Regions from separate parts of the Nocardioides sp. CPCC 206348 genome, predicted to be linked through region 1. Evidence: predicted binding sites of a transcription regulator. Region 1 holds the regulator's gene; the other holds the start of a gene.

The links. Region 1 encodes HrcA, which represses chaperone genes, less so after heat shock. Its sites were predicted from a motif close to TTGGCACTCGNNNNNNNCGAGTGCCAA; they were not measured.
Region 2: the regulator HrcA is predicted to act here: its motif matches at 2,097-2,123, upstream of groES (co-chaperone GroES).

The regions. Positions count from the first base shown of each region.
Region 1 is NZ_JBMCZA010000143.1:49,727-57,122, reverse strand. It holds gene ACOADB_RS09590 (methyltransferase domain-containing protein) at 1-1,185, shown strand, start outside; gene ACOADB_RS09585 (DUF6752 domain-containing protein) at 1,182-1,436, shown strand; gene ACOADB_RS09580 (DUF3097 domain-containing protein) at 1,441-2,262, opposite strand; gene ACOADB_RS09575 (MBL fold metallo-hydrolase) at 2,307-3,155, opposite strand; gene ACOADB_RS09570 (hypothetical protein) at 3,176-3,925, opposite strand; gene hrcA (heat-inducible transcriptional repressor HrcA) at 4,100-5,125, shown strand; gene dnaJ (molecular chaperone DnaJ) at 5,162-6,334, shown strand; gene ACOADB_RS09555 (16S rRNA (uracil(1498)-N(3))-methyltransferase) at 6,365-7,108, shown strand; gene ACOADB_RS09550 (winged helix DNA-binding domain-containing protein) at 7,112-7,396, opposite strand, start outside.
Region 2 is NZ_JBMCZA010000205.1:4,742-9,444, reverse strand. It holds gene groL (chaperonin GroEL) at 1-1,621, opposite strand, end outside; gene groES (co-chaperone GroES) at 1,691-1,984, opposite strand; gene ACOADB_RS20240 (MMPL family transporter) at 2,214-4,379, shown strand; partial or broken gene ACOADB_RS20235 (SAM-dependent methyltransferase) at 4,392-4,703, shown strand, end outside.

The DNA of each region.
Region 1 (7,396 bases):
GCGATCGAGGACCTACGGACCTACGCCAAGGTCGATGCCTACCTGAACTACGGCGCCCTGCTCGGAGCGGTCCGCGAAGGCCGGATGCTCGCCCACGACTCCGACACCGACCTCTGCTACCTCTCCCCGCACTCCTCGCCGGCCGACATCATCGCCGAGTCCTACCGGATCGGTCGCGCGATGCGCGCGCGTGGCTGGAACCTGCTGCGCATGTCCGGCGGCGACATCAAGCTGTTGCTGAAGCTCTCCGACGGCCGGACCTGCCACATCGACGTGTTCGTCGCCTTCCACGTCGGCGACACGTTCTTCCAGCTCGGCAACCGCAGCGGGACCCTGCCGCGGGACAAGATCGTTCCGTTCTCGACCATCGAGCTCCACGGCTACGAGTTCCCCGCGCCCCGCGACACCGACGCGATGCTGTCTTTCCTCTACGGGCCGCAGTGGCGCACCCCCGATCCGTCCTTCCGCTACGCCGACCCGGCCGCCGGCGTACGACGACTCGATGGCTGGCTGCGTGGCTTCCGGGCGGAGATGGGCCGCTGGACGGAGTTCTTCGCCAGCCCCGACGTCCGGCGGGTGCCGAACACGGCGTCGTCCTTCGCGCACTGGGCGGAGAGGCGCTTCGGGGACCTGCCCGTGGTCGAGCTCGGCCCCGGCACCGGCCGCGATGCGCTGTGGTTCTCGCGACGCGGGCACCAGGTCATCGCTCTCGACTTCTCGCGGGGTGCACTCGGCTTCATCCGGCGCCGCAACCGTCGGCGCGAGCTCACCGTCAAGGTCGACCAGCTGATCCTCGGTGAGCTTCGCTCGACCCTGATGCACGGCACCCGGCTGGCCCGTGAGCCCCACCACCTCTACGCCCGGCACCTGGTCGGTTGCCTGGACCAGCCGGCGCTCGACCAGCTGTGGTTGCTGGCACGGATGGCGCTGCGGCCCGGGGGCGGGCGGTTGTTCCTCGAGTTCCCCGCTGCGGTCAAGGGCGTCACCGCGCCGGCCGGCACTCCCGGCGAACCGCACGAGCTCGTGCGTCGGGTGGACCCGGCGACGATCCAGGACGCCATCGAGCGGGCCGGAGGTGTCGTCGAGCACCTGGCCGTCGAACCGGGCGAAGACATGTACGACGCGCCCGACCCGGCCGTGTGCCGGATCCGCGCCCACTGGCCGCAACCGAAGGAGAACCCATGAGCGAGCGCAAGAACCGCCTGCGCGCCCAGGCGAAGGACAAGCTCCCGGAGCCCGTTGCGAAGCGACTCCGTGACCCCAGCGGCCTGCGTGCCCGGGTGGCCGCGCTCGAGGTCGAGGTGCAGGAGAACCGTCAGCTCAACCGGCGGATCGCCGAGCTCACCGACGTCGTGGCGGAGCTGCTGATCCCGCTCGAGGCCCGCGACCAGGCCCGCGTCGACGAGGTGCTGAAGCAGTTCCGCGCCGGTCTCTGACCCGTCAGGAAGCGACGAAGTCGATCAGTTCCTCGACCCGCCCCAGCAGGGCGGGTTCGAGGTCGGCGTACGAGTCGACCTTCGACAAGATGTGCTTCCAGGCGCGGGCGATGTCGGCCTGGTCGCGGTGTGGCCAGCCGAGGTGCTGGCACACGCCCTTCTTCCACTCGATGGAGCGAGGGATGGTCGGCCATTCCTTCAGGCCGATCCGGTCGGGCTTGACGGCCTGCCAGACGTCGACGAACGGGTGGCCGACGATCCGGACGTGCTTGCCGTTCGGACCACGCGCGATCGCGTCGGCGATCCGGGACTCCTTGGAGCCGCGGACCAGGTGGTCCACCAGGACGCCGACCTTGCGCTGCGGTCCGGGCTTGAACGACACCAGGTGGTCGGCGAGGTCGTCGACGCCGCCGAGGTACTCGACCACTACGCCTTCGATGCGCAGGTCGTCGCCCCAGACCCGTTCGACGAGTTCCGCGTCGTGGCGTCCCTCGACGAAGATCCGGCTGGCGCGCGCGACGCGGGCCTGCGCGTCGTGGACGGCGATCGAGCCACTGGCGGTCCGGGTGGGCTTCGCCGGGCCGGAGGCACCGGCTCGCAGGGGTGCGGTGAGGATCACGGGCTTGCCCTCGAGCAGGAACCCGGGGCCGAGCGGGAAGGTACGACGCTTGCCGCGGCGGTCCTCGAGGGTGAGCGTGTCCAGGTCGCGGTCGACGGCCACGATCTCGCCGCACCAGTCGGTGGTCACCTCCTCGACGACCAGCCCGATGTCGCCCGCTGTCTCCACGGCGCGGCCCCGCTTGGGGACCTTCCAGTCTCCGGCCATCACGTCGGTCCCGTAGCGATCCACGACAGGCGAGCCTAGGCCGGTCACGCCATGGGCAGGTGGCGGCGCGCCCGGGGGAGTTGCGCATACCCCCGCGGTACGGCGTGCCGCAGCGCCTCGGCGGGGAAGGGCCACTCCGCGGCGGCGACGGCCTCGGCCTCGGGCACGCCGCGTCCGGCGAGGTCGCGGATCGTCTCGGCGACGGCACGCAGGTCGTCGCACTGCTCCTCGACGAAGCGGCGATCGACGATCGCTCCGTGACCGGGCACGACGATCGAGGCGGGCGTCAGCAGCCCGACGACGAGGTCGAGCGTGCCGGGCCAGTCCATCGGCCAGCAGTCCTCGCCGAGTCCGGGCGGCGCCGACTCCTCGACCAGGTCCCCGGCCAGGAGGACGTCGACGTCAGGGACCCGGACGACCAGGTCGCCACCCGTGTGGCCGCGCCCGGGGTGCACGAGCTCGACCTGGCGGTCACCGAGGTCGATCACGGAGGCGCTGGAGAAGGTCGTGTCGGCGGGCCGGATGGTGGTCGCGAGCACCTCCTCGGCACGCGGCTCGTCGTCGGCTGCGCGGTACAGGCCCTTGATCCGCTCGCCCGCCGGGACGGTTCGCTCGGCAGCCTCCTCCGTCGCGTGGATCGGCAGGTCGCCGTACTCCTGCAGGAATGTGGCGTTGCCGAAGGTGTGGTCGAAGTGCTCGTGGGTGTTGACCACGGCGACGAGGTCACCGCGGCCCAGCCTGCGCAGCTCGCCGATGACCTCGGTCGCGGCGAGCGACGAGGCGTGGGTGTCCACGACGACCAGCCCGCGGTCACCGCCGACCACGGTCACGTTGAGGTCGAACCACGGGTGACGCAGGACCCAGACACGGTCGGCAACTTCGGTGAACGGCACCTGGTCAGGCTACGGCCCGGTCAACAGATGCCGGCGTGCAGTTCGGAGCGCAGCAGCTCGCCGAGGTCGGCAGTCGAGGTGGCCGCCCGGGGGAAGCGGAGCTCGGCGTCGTGGGCGCCGTCGACGTCGACCCACTGCAGGACGACCGCGGTGGTCTGGAGCTCGGCGAGCTGGACACCCACGATGTCGCCGAGGCGGGTGTCGGTCCGGGTCGCGATCGCGCGGCGGAGCTCGTCCTGGTGGCACAGGTTGGCGTGCTCGACGGAGCGCTGGAGGAAGCCGCGGTTGAGGTCGTGGGCGCGCGAGCCGAAGGCGGCGAGCGGGACCCGCAGGCGGGCCTTGTCGGGGGCGGACTCGGGGGCGCTGTCCCGGGCGAGGACGGCGAAGTCGAGGTGCAGGCTGACCCGCAGGCGCACCTCGCAGCAGCACTCACACTCCTCGAGGCCACTCGCTTCGAGCCGGCCGGACAGGGTGAGGGTCGCGTCGCGATCGGGGGAGCCCGGGCGACCCAGGCCGCTGCGCAGGGTCAGCAGGGCGCCGCGGCGGTCGTGGGCGGCGCGGGCGAGGTCGGAGTCGGCCGGGCACGCGAAGACCGGGCGCCCGCCGTGGTCCCGCATCTCGAGGTGCTCGTGATCGAGCCCCGCGGTGATGTCGTCGATCCCGTCGACGACGAGGGAGACGTCGTCGGGGCAGGCCAGGATGCTGCGGGCCGCCGCCGCGAGGCGGTGGATGTCGACGCGAGCTGCGTCGATGCCGGTATCGAGGGACACGATGGGCCTTCTCCTTCAGCGCGGGAATTAGGTGAGCCTAACCTACATGCGACGGCGGGTGCGGGGAAGGTCTCGGTCCGGCGGTCCGGGGTTTCGGGCCCTCCAGCGGTAGCATTGGCACTCGCTGGAGCGGAGTGCCAGACGAACTGGCGCAGGACGAGCAGGAGGTGGGGCATGCAGGAGGACCGCAGGCTCGCCGTGCTGCGCGCCATCGTCGAGGACTACGTCGCGACCGAGGAGCCCGTCGGCTCCAAGGCGCTGGTCGAGCGCCACCACCTCAACGTGTCCCCGGCGACGATCCGCAACGACATGGCCGCGCTGGAGGAGGAGGGCTACCTCGCCCAGCCGCACACCAGCGCCGGCCGGGTGCCGACCGACAAGGGCTACCGGCTGTTCGTCGACCGGCTCTCGACGGTCAAGCCCACCAGCTCTGCCGAGCGGCGTGCGATCGCGACCTTCCTGGACGGGGCGGTCGACCTCGACGACGTCGTCCACCGCTCGGTGCGCGTGCTGGCGCAGCTGACACGCCAGGTCGCCGTGGTCCAGTACCCCTCGCTGTCGCACTCGACCGTGCGCCACGTCGAGATCGTCGCGCTGACCCCCACCCGCCTGCTGCTCGTGCTGATCCTCAGCTCGGGCCGCGTCGAGCAGCGCCTGATCGAGCTCGAGAGCGAGCTTGCCGAGGCCGACCTCGCCGCGCTGCGCTCCCGCGTCAACCTTGCCGCCACGGGTGAGGTCATCGCCGAGGCGGCGGCGGCGCTCAACGCGCTGATCCACCCCGAGCCCGGCTCCCCGGCTCCTTCGGCGGTCACCGTCTCGGTCGTCGACACCCTGGTCGACGCGATGAGCGACCACCGGTCCGACGAGCGGGTCGTCGTCGGCGGTACGGCGAACCTCGCCCGCTTCGGCGACAACTTCGACACGTCGGTCCGCCCCCTCCTCGAGGCGCTGGAGGAGCAGGTCGTGCTGCTCAAGCTCCTCGGCGAGGCCACCGGCAGTGGCGCAGTGACGGTCCGGATCGGTGCCGAAGGCCCCTACCAGGAACTGGCGTCGACCAGTGTCGTCGCGACGGGCTACGGCCCCGACGACGCGCTCGCGTCCCTCGGCATCGTGGGCCCGACCCGCATGGACTACCCCGGATCGATGGCGGCGGTGCGCGCAGTCGCGCGCTACATGTCGCGCATCCTCGACGAGAACTGATGGCGCTCCCCGGCGCCTCAGGATGATGGAGAAGAAGTGAGCACGGACCTTTACGAACTGCTGGGTGTTGCCCGCGACGCGGATGCGGACGCCCTGAAGAAGGCCTACCGGCGCCTGGCCCGGCAACTCCACCCGGACGTGAATCCCGACCCGGAGAGCCAGGAGCAGTTCAAGCTGGTCACCGCGGCGTACGAGGTGCTGTCCGACCCGCAGAAGCGCGCGGCGTACGACCGCGGAGGCGACCCGTTCAGCGGCGGCTTCGGCGGCGGCCAGGGTGCCGGCTTCTCCTTCACCGACATCATGGACGCCTTCTTCGGCGGCCAGGGCGGTGGCGGCCAGGGCGGTGGCCGCGGTCCGCGTGCCCGCGTGCGCCGTGGCCAGGACGCCCTCATCCGCATCGAGGTCGAGCTGGCAGAGGCCGCCTTCGGCGTCTCGCGCGAGCTCAAGGTCGACACGGCGATCCGTTGCACGACGTGCAGCGGTGCCGGTGCCGCCCCGGGCACCCAGCCGGTGGCGTGCGAGACCTGTCGTGGTGCCGGCGAGGTCGCGCACGTGCAGCGCTCGTTCCTCGGCGAGATCCGGACCCTGCGCCCCTGCGCTGCGTGTCGCGGCTTCGGATCCGTCATCGCCGACCCCTGCCGCGACTGCGCGGGTGACGGCCGCGTCCGTTCGCGCCGCAGCCTGACCGTCAAGATCCCCGCGGGCGTCGACACCGGCACCCGCGTCCAGCTCACCGAGCAGGGCGAGGTCGGCCCGGGCGGCGGCCCCGCCGGAGACCTGTACGTCGAGATCCACGTCGCGCCGCACGCCACGTTCGAGCGCAACGGCAACGACCTGCACTGCACGGTGTCGGTCCCGATGACCGCGGCCGCGCTGGGCACGACCATCTCGCTCCCGACCCTCGAGGCCGACCTCGACCAGGCCGAGGACTCCGGTGTCGAGACCAGCTTCGACCTGCCGATCCCGGCCGGCACCCAGTCCGGCCACCAGGTGCTGCTGCGCGGTCGCGGCGTCCCCGGTCTGCGCGGCGGTCGGGGCGACCTCGTCGTCTCCATCGCGGTCGAGACCCCGGGTCGCCTCGATGCCCGTCAGGAGGAGCTGCTGCGCGAGCTGGCGGCCATCCGGGGCGAGGAGCAGCCCACGGGCGACGTGCGGCCGACGCACAAGTCGATGTTCGGCCGGCTCCGCGACGCTTTCACCGCGCACTGACCTGACGCGATCGCCCGACGAGACCAGCCGATGACCCTCCCGCAGCACCTCGTCGCATCGCTGGCCGGTGTCGCTGCCGGTGACACCGTGACGGTCGAGGGCGACGAGGCCCACCACGCGGTCGTCGTACGACGGCTGCGGGTGGGGGAGTCGCTGCAGCTCGCCGACGGGGTCGGTCGGGTGGCGACCGGCGACGTCAGCGAGACGTCGAAGCGGGAGTTCTCGGTGCTGGTCCGCGAGATCGCGGACCAGCTGGAGCCGTCGCCCCAGTTCACCGTCGTGCAGGCACTGCCGAAGGGCGATCGCGGCGAGCTCGCCGTCGAGGTGCTGACCGAGATCGGCGTCGGCCGGATCGTGCCGTGGGCGGCGTCCCGCAGCGTCGCGGTCTGGAAGGGCGAACGGGCTGCGAAGTCGCACGCCAAGTGGCAGGCGACGGCCCGCGAGGCGGCGAAGCAGGCGCGCCGTGCGTGGCACCCCGAGGTGGATCCCCTCGCCACGACCGACGACGTGGCCGCGTTGATCGCCGGCGTCGACGTCGCCGTCGTGCTGCATGAGGAAGCGACCGAACCGCTGGCCGCGCTGGCCCTGCCGGGCGACGGCGACATCCTCGTCGTGGTCGGCCCCGAGGGTGGGCTCACCGACGACGAGGTCGCGCGCTTCGTCGCCGCGGGTGCGGTGGCCGTGGGCCTCGGCTCCGAGGTGCTCCGCACGTCGACGGCCGGAGTGGCCGCAGTGTCGGCGTTGCTCGCTCGCACGCCACGTTGGGGCGCCTGAGCCTCACCGGGCGAGCAATGCCTCGGTCCGGGCGATCTCCTCGTCCAGCTCGGCCTGTTCGGCCTTCGTCAGCGACCGCAGGACCTCGCCGACGACGATCCGGTCGTCCTCGATCCGCCACAGGCCCTCGAGCCACCCGTCGACGTACAACGACATCATCTGGGCGCCGTTGACGCCGAACCACGCGTTGCGGCGTTCGGGTGCGGTGACCCGGTCCCGGGAGGCGTGGGAGAGCCACACGTTGTCGTACGTGCCGAGCAGCCGGACCGGGGCGGGTGCGTCCTCCTC
Region 2 (4,703 bases), on a different contig from region 1:
GGCCGTGTCCGTGGCCGCCCGCGTCGGGCTCCTCGTCCACCGGCTTGTCGACGATCAGCGTCTCGGTCGTGAGCAGGAGGCCCGCGATGGAGACCGCGTTGACGAGCGCCGACCGGGTCACCTTGACCGGGTCGATGACGCCCTGGGCGACCAGGTCGCCGAACTCGCCGGTGGCGGCGTTGTAGCCGAAGCTCGCACCGTTCTCGGCGAAGCCCTCGCGCACCTTGTTGGTGATGACGTAGCCGTTGACGCCGCCGTTCTCGGCGATCCAGCGCAGCGGCTCGTCGGCGGCCTTGCGGACGATCCGGACGCCGGTGGCTTCGTCACCGGTGAGGCCGAGGTCGTCGTCCAGCACCGCCACGGCGTGGATCAGGGCCGAACCACCGCCGGGCACGATGCCCTCCTCGATCGCGGCGCGCGTCGCGGAGACGGCGTCCTCGATCCGGTGCTTCTTCTCCTTGAGCTCGACCTCGGTGTGGGCACCGACCTTGATGACCACGACGCCGCCGGCGAGCTTGGCCAGCCGCTCCTGCAGCTTCTCGGAGTCCCAGTCGGAGTCGGAGGTCTCGATCTCCTTCTTGATCTGCTCGACGCGACCCGCGACGGCAGCGGCGTCGCCGGCACCGTCCACGATCGTGGTGTTGTCCTTGGTCACGACGATGCGGCGGGCGCTGCCCAGCACGTCGAGACCGACCTGGTCGAGCTTGAGGCCGACCTCGGGCGAGATGACCGTGGCGCCGGTGAGCACCGCGATGTCCTGGAGGATCGACTTGCGACGGTCGCCGAACGCAGGCGCCTTGACGGCAACCGCGTTGAACGTGCCGCGGATCTTGTTGACGACCAGCGTCGACAGCGCCTCACCGTCGACGTCCTCGCAGAGGATGAACAGCGGCTTGCCGGCCTGGATGACCTTCTCCAGCAGCGGCAGGAGGTCGGCGATCGCCGAGATCTTGCCCTGGTTGATCAGGATGTACGGGTCGTCGAGGACGGCTTCCTGGCGCTCCGCGTCGGTGACGAAGTAGGCCGAGATGTAGCCCTTCTCGAACTGCATGCCCTCGGAGAACTCGAGCTCGGTCGAAGGGGTGTTGGACTCCTCGACGGTGATCACACCGTCCTTGCCGACCTTGCCGAACGCCTCGGCGAGCAGGTCGCCGATGTGGCTGTCGCGCGAGGAGACGGTCGCCACGGAGGCGATGTCCTTCTCGTCGTCGACCTCGCGAGCGGCGTCCTTGAGCGCGTCGCCGACAGCGGCAGCAGCCGCATCGAGTCCACGCTTGAGGCCCATCGGGTTCGCACCGGCGGCGACGGCGCGCAGGCCCTCGTGCACCAGCGCCTGCGCCAGGACGGTCGCGGTCGTCGTACCGTCACCGGCGACGTCGTTGGTCTTGGTCGCGACCTCCTTGGTGAGCTGGGCACCAAGGTTCTCGAACGGGTCGTCCAGCTCGATCTCACGCGCGACGGTCACGCCGTCGTTGGTGATGGTCGGCGCGCCCCACTTCTTGTCGAGGACGACGTAGCGGCCCTTCGGGCCGAGCGTCACCTTGACGGTGTTCGCGAGGGCGTCGACGCCGCGCTCGAGCGCACGCCGGGCGTTCTCGTTGAACTCCAGGATCTTGGGCATTGCTACTCCTTGGGAAGTGCTGAAGGCGCCACGCGAATCAGCGCAGCGCCTTCAACGGAGGAAACGGAATCAGGCGAGAACGGCGAGGACGTCGCGCGCCGAGAGGATGAGGTACTCCTGGCCGGAGTACTTGACCTCGGTGCCGCCGTACTTGCTGTAGATGACCTTGTCGCCGACAGAAACGTCGAGCGGCACGCGGTTGCCGTTGTCGTCGATGCGACCGGGGCCGATCGCCAGGACCTCGCCCTCCTGGGGCTTCTCCTTGGCGGTGTCGGGGATGACCAGGCCGGACGCGGTGGTCTGCTCCGCCTCGAGGGGCTTGACGACGATCCGGTCCTCGAGGGGCTTGATGTTGACCGACACGATGTCGACCTCCACTTTCTGAGCTGACTGCTTGGGTTCGGTGGGCGTGAGCCGGGAAGCGGACTTCCCGGTCAGCATTGGCACACTCGGTCCGAGAGTGCCAACCACGAAACTAGCACTCTCCGCAAGGGAGTGCCAGAGCGACCCCTGGTCGAGATGCCCGAAGTTCCGGCACGGCCCTACCAAAGTCGGTTGACCGACAGCACCGTTGCGCCGATAGCGTTCCAGCATGTTCGCTGCGCTCGGTCGGTTCGTGACTCGGTTCCGTTGGTTCGTCATCGCCGCGTGGGTGCTGATCGCCGTCATTGTCGGCGCCACGGCACCCGCCCTCGAGTCCACCCAGGACAACTCGGAGTTCCTGCCCGACCACTACGAGTCGATCCAGGCCCTGAAGCTGCAGGAGGACAAGTTCTCCGACGCCTTCTCCCCCGGCGCGATCCTCGTCATCGAGCGCAAGGACGGCGCGAAGCTGACCGCCGCCGACCAGACCGCGGCCACCGACATCGCGAAGGAGGTCGCCCCGACGCTGGGCAAGAAGACCTTCCAGCAGCTGGTCATCACGCAGAACGAGGAGGGCAAGCCCAACCTGTCCGCCGACGAGACGGTGATGTTCGGCATCGTCCCGCTCGCCGACGGCGCCACCGGGTACGACCCGCAGGCCTTCGACGACGCCAAGGACCTCCGCAAGGAACTGGGCGACCTCGAGAAGGGCACCGACCTCGAGATCCGTACGACGGGCGCGGTGCCCCAGGGCCTCGACTCGCAGGAATCGGGCGAGACCACCCTGCTGATCGTCGCGATCGCGACGGTCGTGCTCATCGTCGGCCTGCTCGCCCTGATCTTCCGGAGCGTGCTGATCTGTCTGCTCCCGATCGTGGTCGTCGGCCTCGTCTCCTCGATCGCCACCGGCGCGATCGCCTGGGCCAACGACATCTTCGACCTCAAGGCCGACTCGTCGGTGCAGCAGATCCTGATCGTCGTCCTGTACGGCGTCGGCACCGACTACATCCTGTTCTTCCTGTTCCGGCACCGCGAACGGATGCGCCAGGGCGCCGCTGTCCGCGACTCCGTCGTCCACAGCCTCGACCGGGCCGGCGAGGCCATCGCATCGGCCGGCGGCGCGGTGATCGTCGCGTTCATGGCGCTGATCCTCAGCTCGCTGAGCATCTTCCGGGCGATCGGCCCGGCCCTGGCGATCGCCGTGTTCGTCACGCTGATCGCGGCGCTGACCCTGGTGCCGGCCCTCGTGTCGCTGCTCGGCAAGGCGCTCTTCTGGCCCTCGAAGTCGTGGCAGAAGGAGCCGAAGCACGGCACCTTCATCAAGCTCGGCAACACCGTCGGCCGCCACCCCGGACGCACAGCGCTGGTCTCGGGCGGAGCGATGGCGGTGCTCGCGATCTTCGCCCTCAGCTTCAACCCGTCCTTCGACTTCAACTCGAGCCTGCCGGACGGCGTCGAGTCGACCGAGGCGATGGAGACCTTCCAGGAGCACTTCTCCGCCGGCGCCGCCGAACCCGTCCCGGTCCTCGTCGACGCCAAGGGCACCACCGTCACGCCTGACCAGCTCGAGGCGTTCAAGACGGCCCTCGGCAAGGCCAAGGGCGTGGACGAGGTGGCCGGTCCGGTCCCGTCCGCGGACCAGTCCGCCTTCCAGTACTACCTGACCCTGTCCGACGACCCGGTCTCCGACGTCGCCCAGGACAACGTCAGCGGGCCCATCCGCGACGCTGCCCACGAGGCCGCTCCCCAGGGGACCGAGGCCTATGTCGGCGGTACGCCCGGCATCTTCGCCGACATGTCGGCAGCGATGGCCCGTGACTACAAGGTGGTCTTCCCGGTGGCCGCGCTCGTCATCATGGTGATCCTCGCGCTGCTCCTGCGCAGCCTGGTCGCACCGTGGTTCCTGATGGCCGCGGTCGCCCTCGGCTTCGCAGCGACCCTCGGCCTCACCGTGATCGCGTTCCAGTTCATCGGTGGGGAGTCCGGCCTGATCTTCATGCTGCCGATCTACATCTACCTGTTCGTCACCGCGCTCGGGACGGACTACAACATCCTGATGATCGCCCGACTGCGCGAGGAGGCGCGGGAAGGGCGCGATCCGCACGAGGCGGCCGCCCAGGCCGTGACGCACGCGGGGCCGACGATTGCCGCCGCGGGCGTCATCCTGGCCGGCACCTTCGCGTCCCTGATGCTCGGCGGCAACACGCTGATCGTGTCGATGGGCTTCGCGCTCGCGGTCGGCATCCTCATCGTCGCGTTCGTCATGTCGATGTTCTTCACGCCGGCGCTGACCTCGCTCCTGGGACACGCTGCCTGGTGGCCCGGGCACGGCGATGCGACCAAGGACGCGCACCAGGACACCGACAGCGCGACTCCGGAGTCCGTCACGACCTGACAGGATCACCGGGTGGACCTCGATGCCTTCCGGTGGCTGCTGACCGACGACGGCCAGACCCTCCTCGCGGAGGCGACCGCGCTCGTCGACAGTGGCGCGAGCGCCCTGGCCGCGGGCTCCGCCCTTCGTCGTACGACGTCCGCGGAACGCGCGGCAACGGCACTCACGCAGGTGGAACTGCGCGTCCGCGCCGTGGCGAAGTTCGGTGACCTCGCGCCGCGGATGTACTTCACGCCGGACGCGCTGGAACAGTCCACGCGGCTCCGGGTCGCCGAGCACCGGGCCGGCCGCTACACGGCGTTCGAGGCGACCAGCCTGATCGAC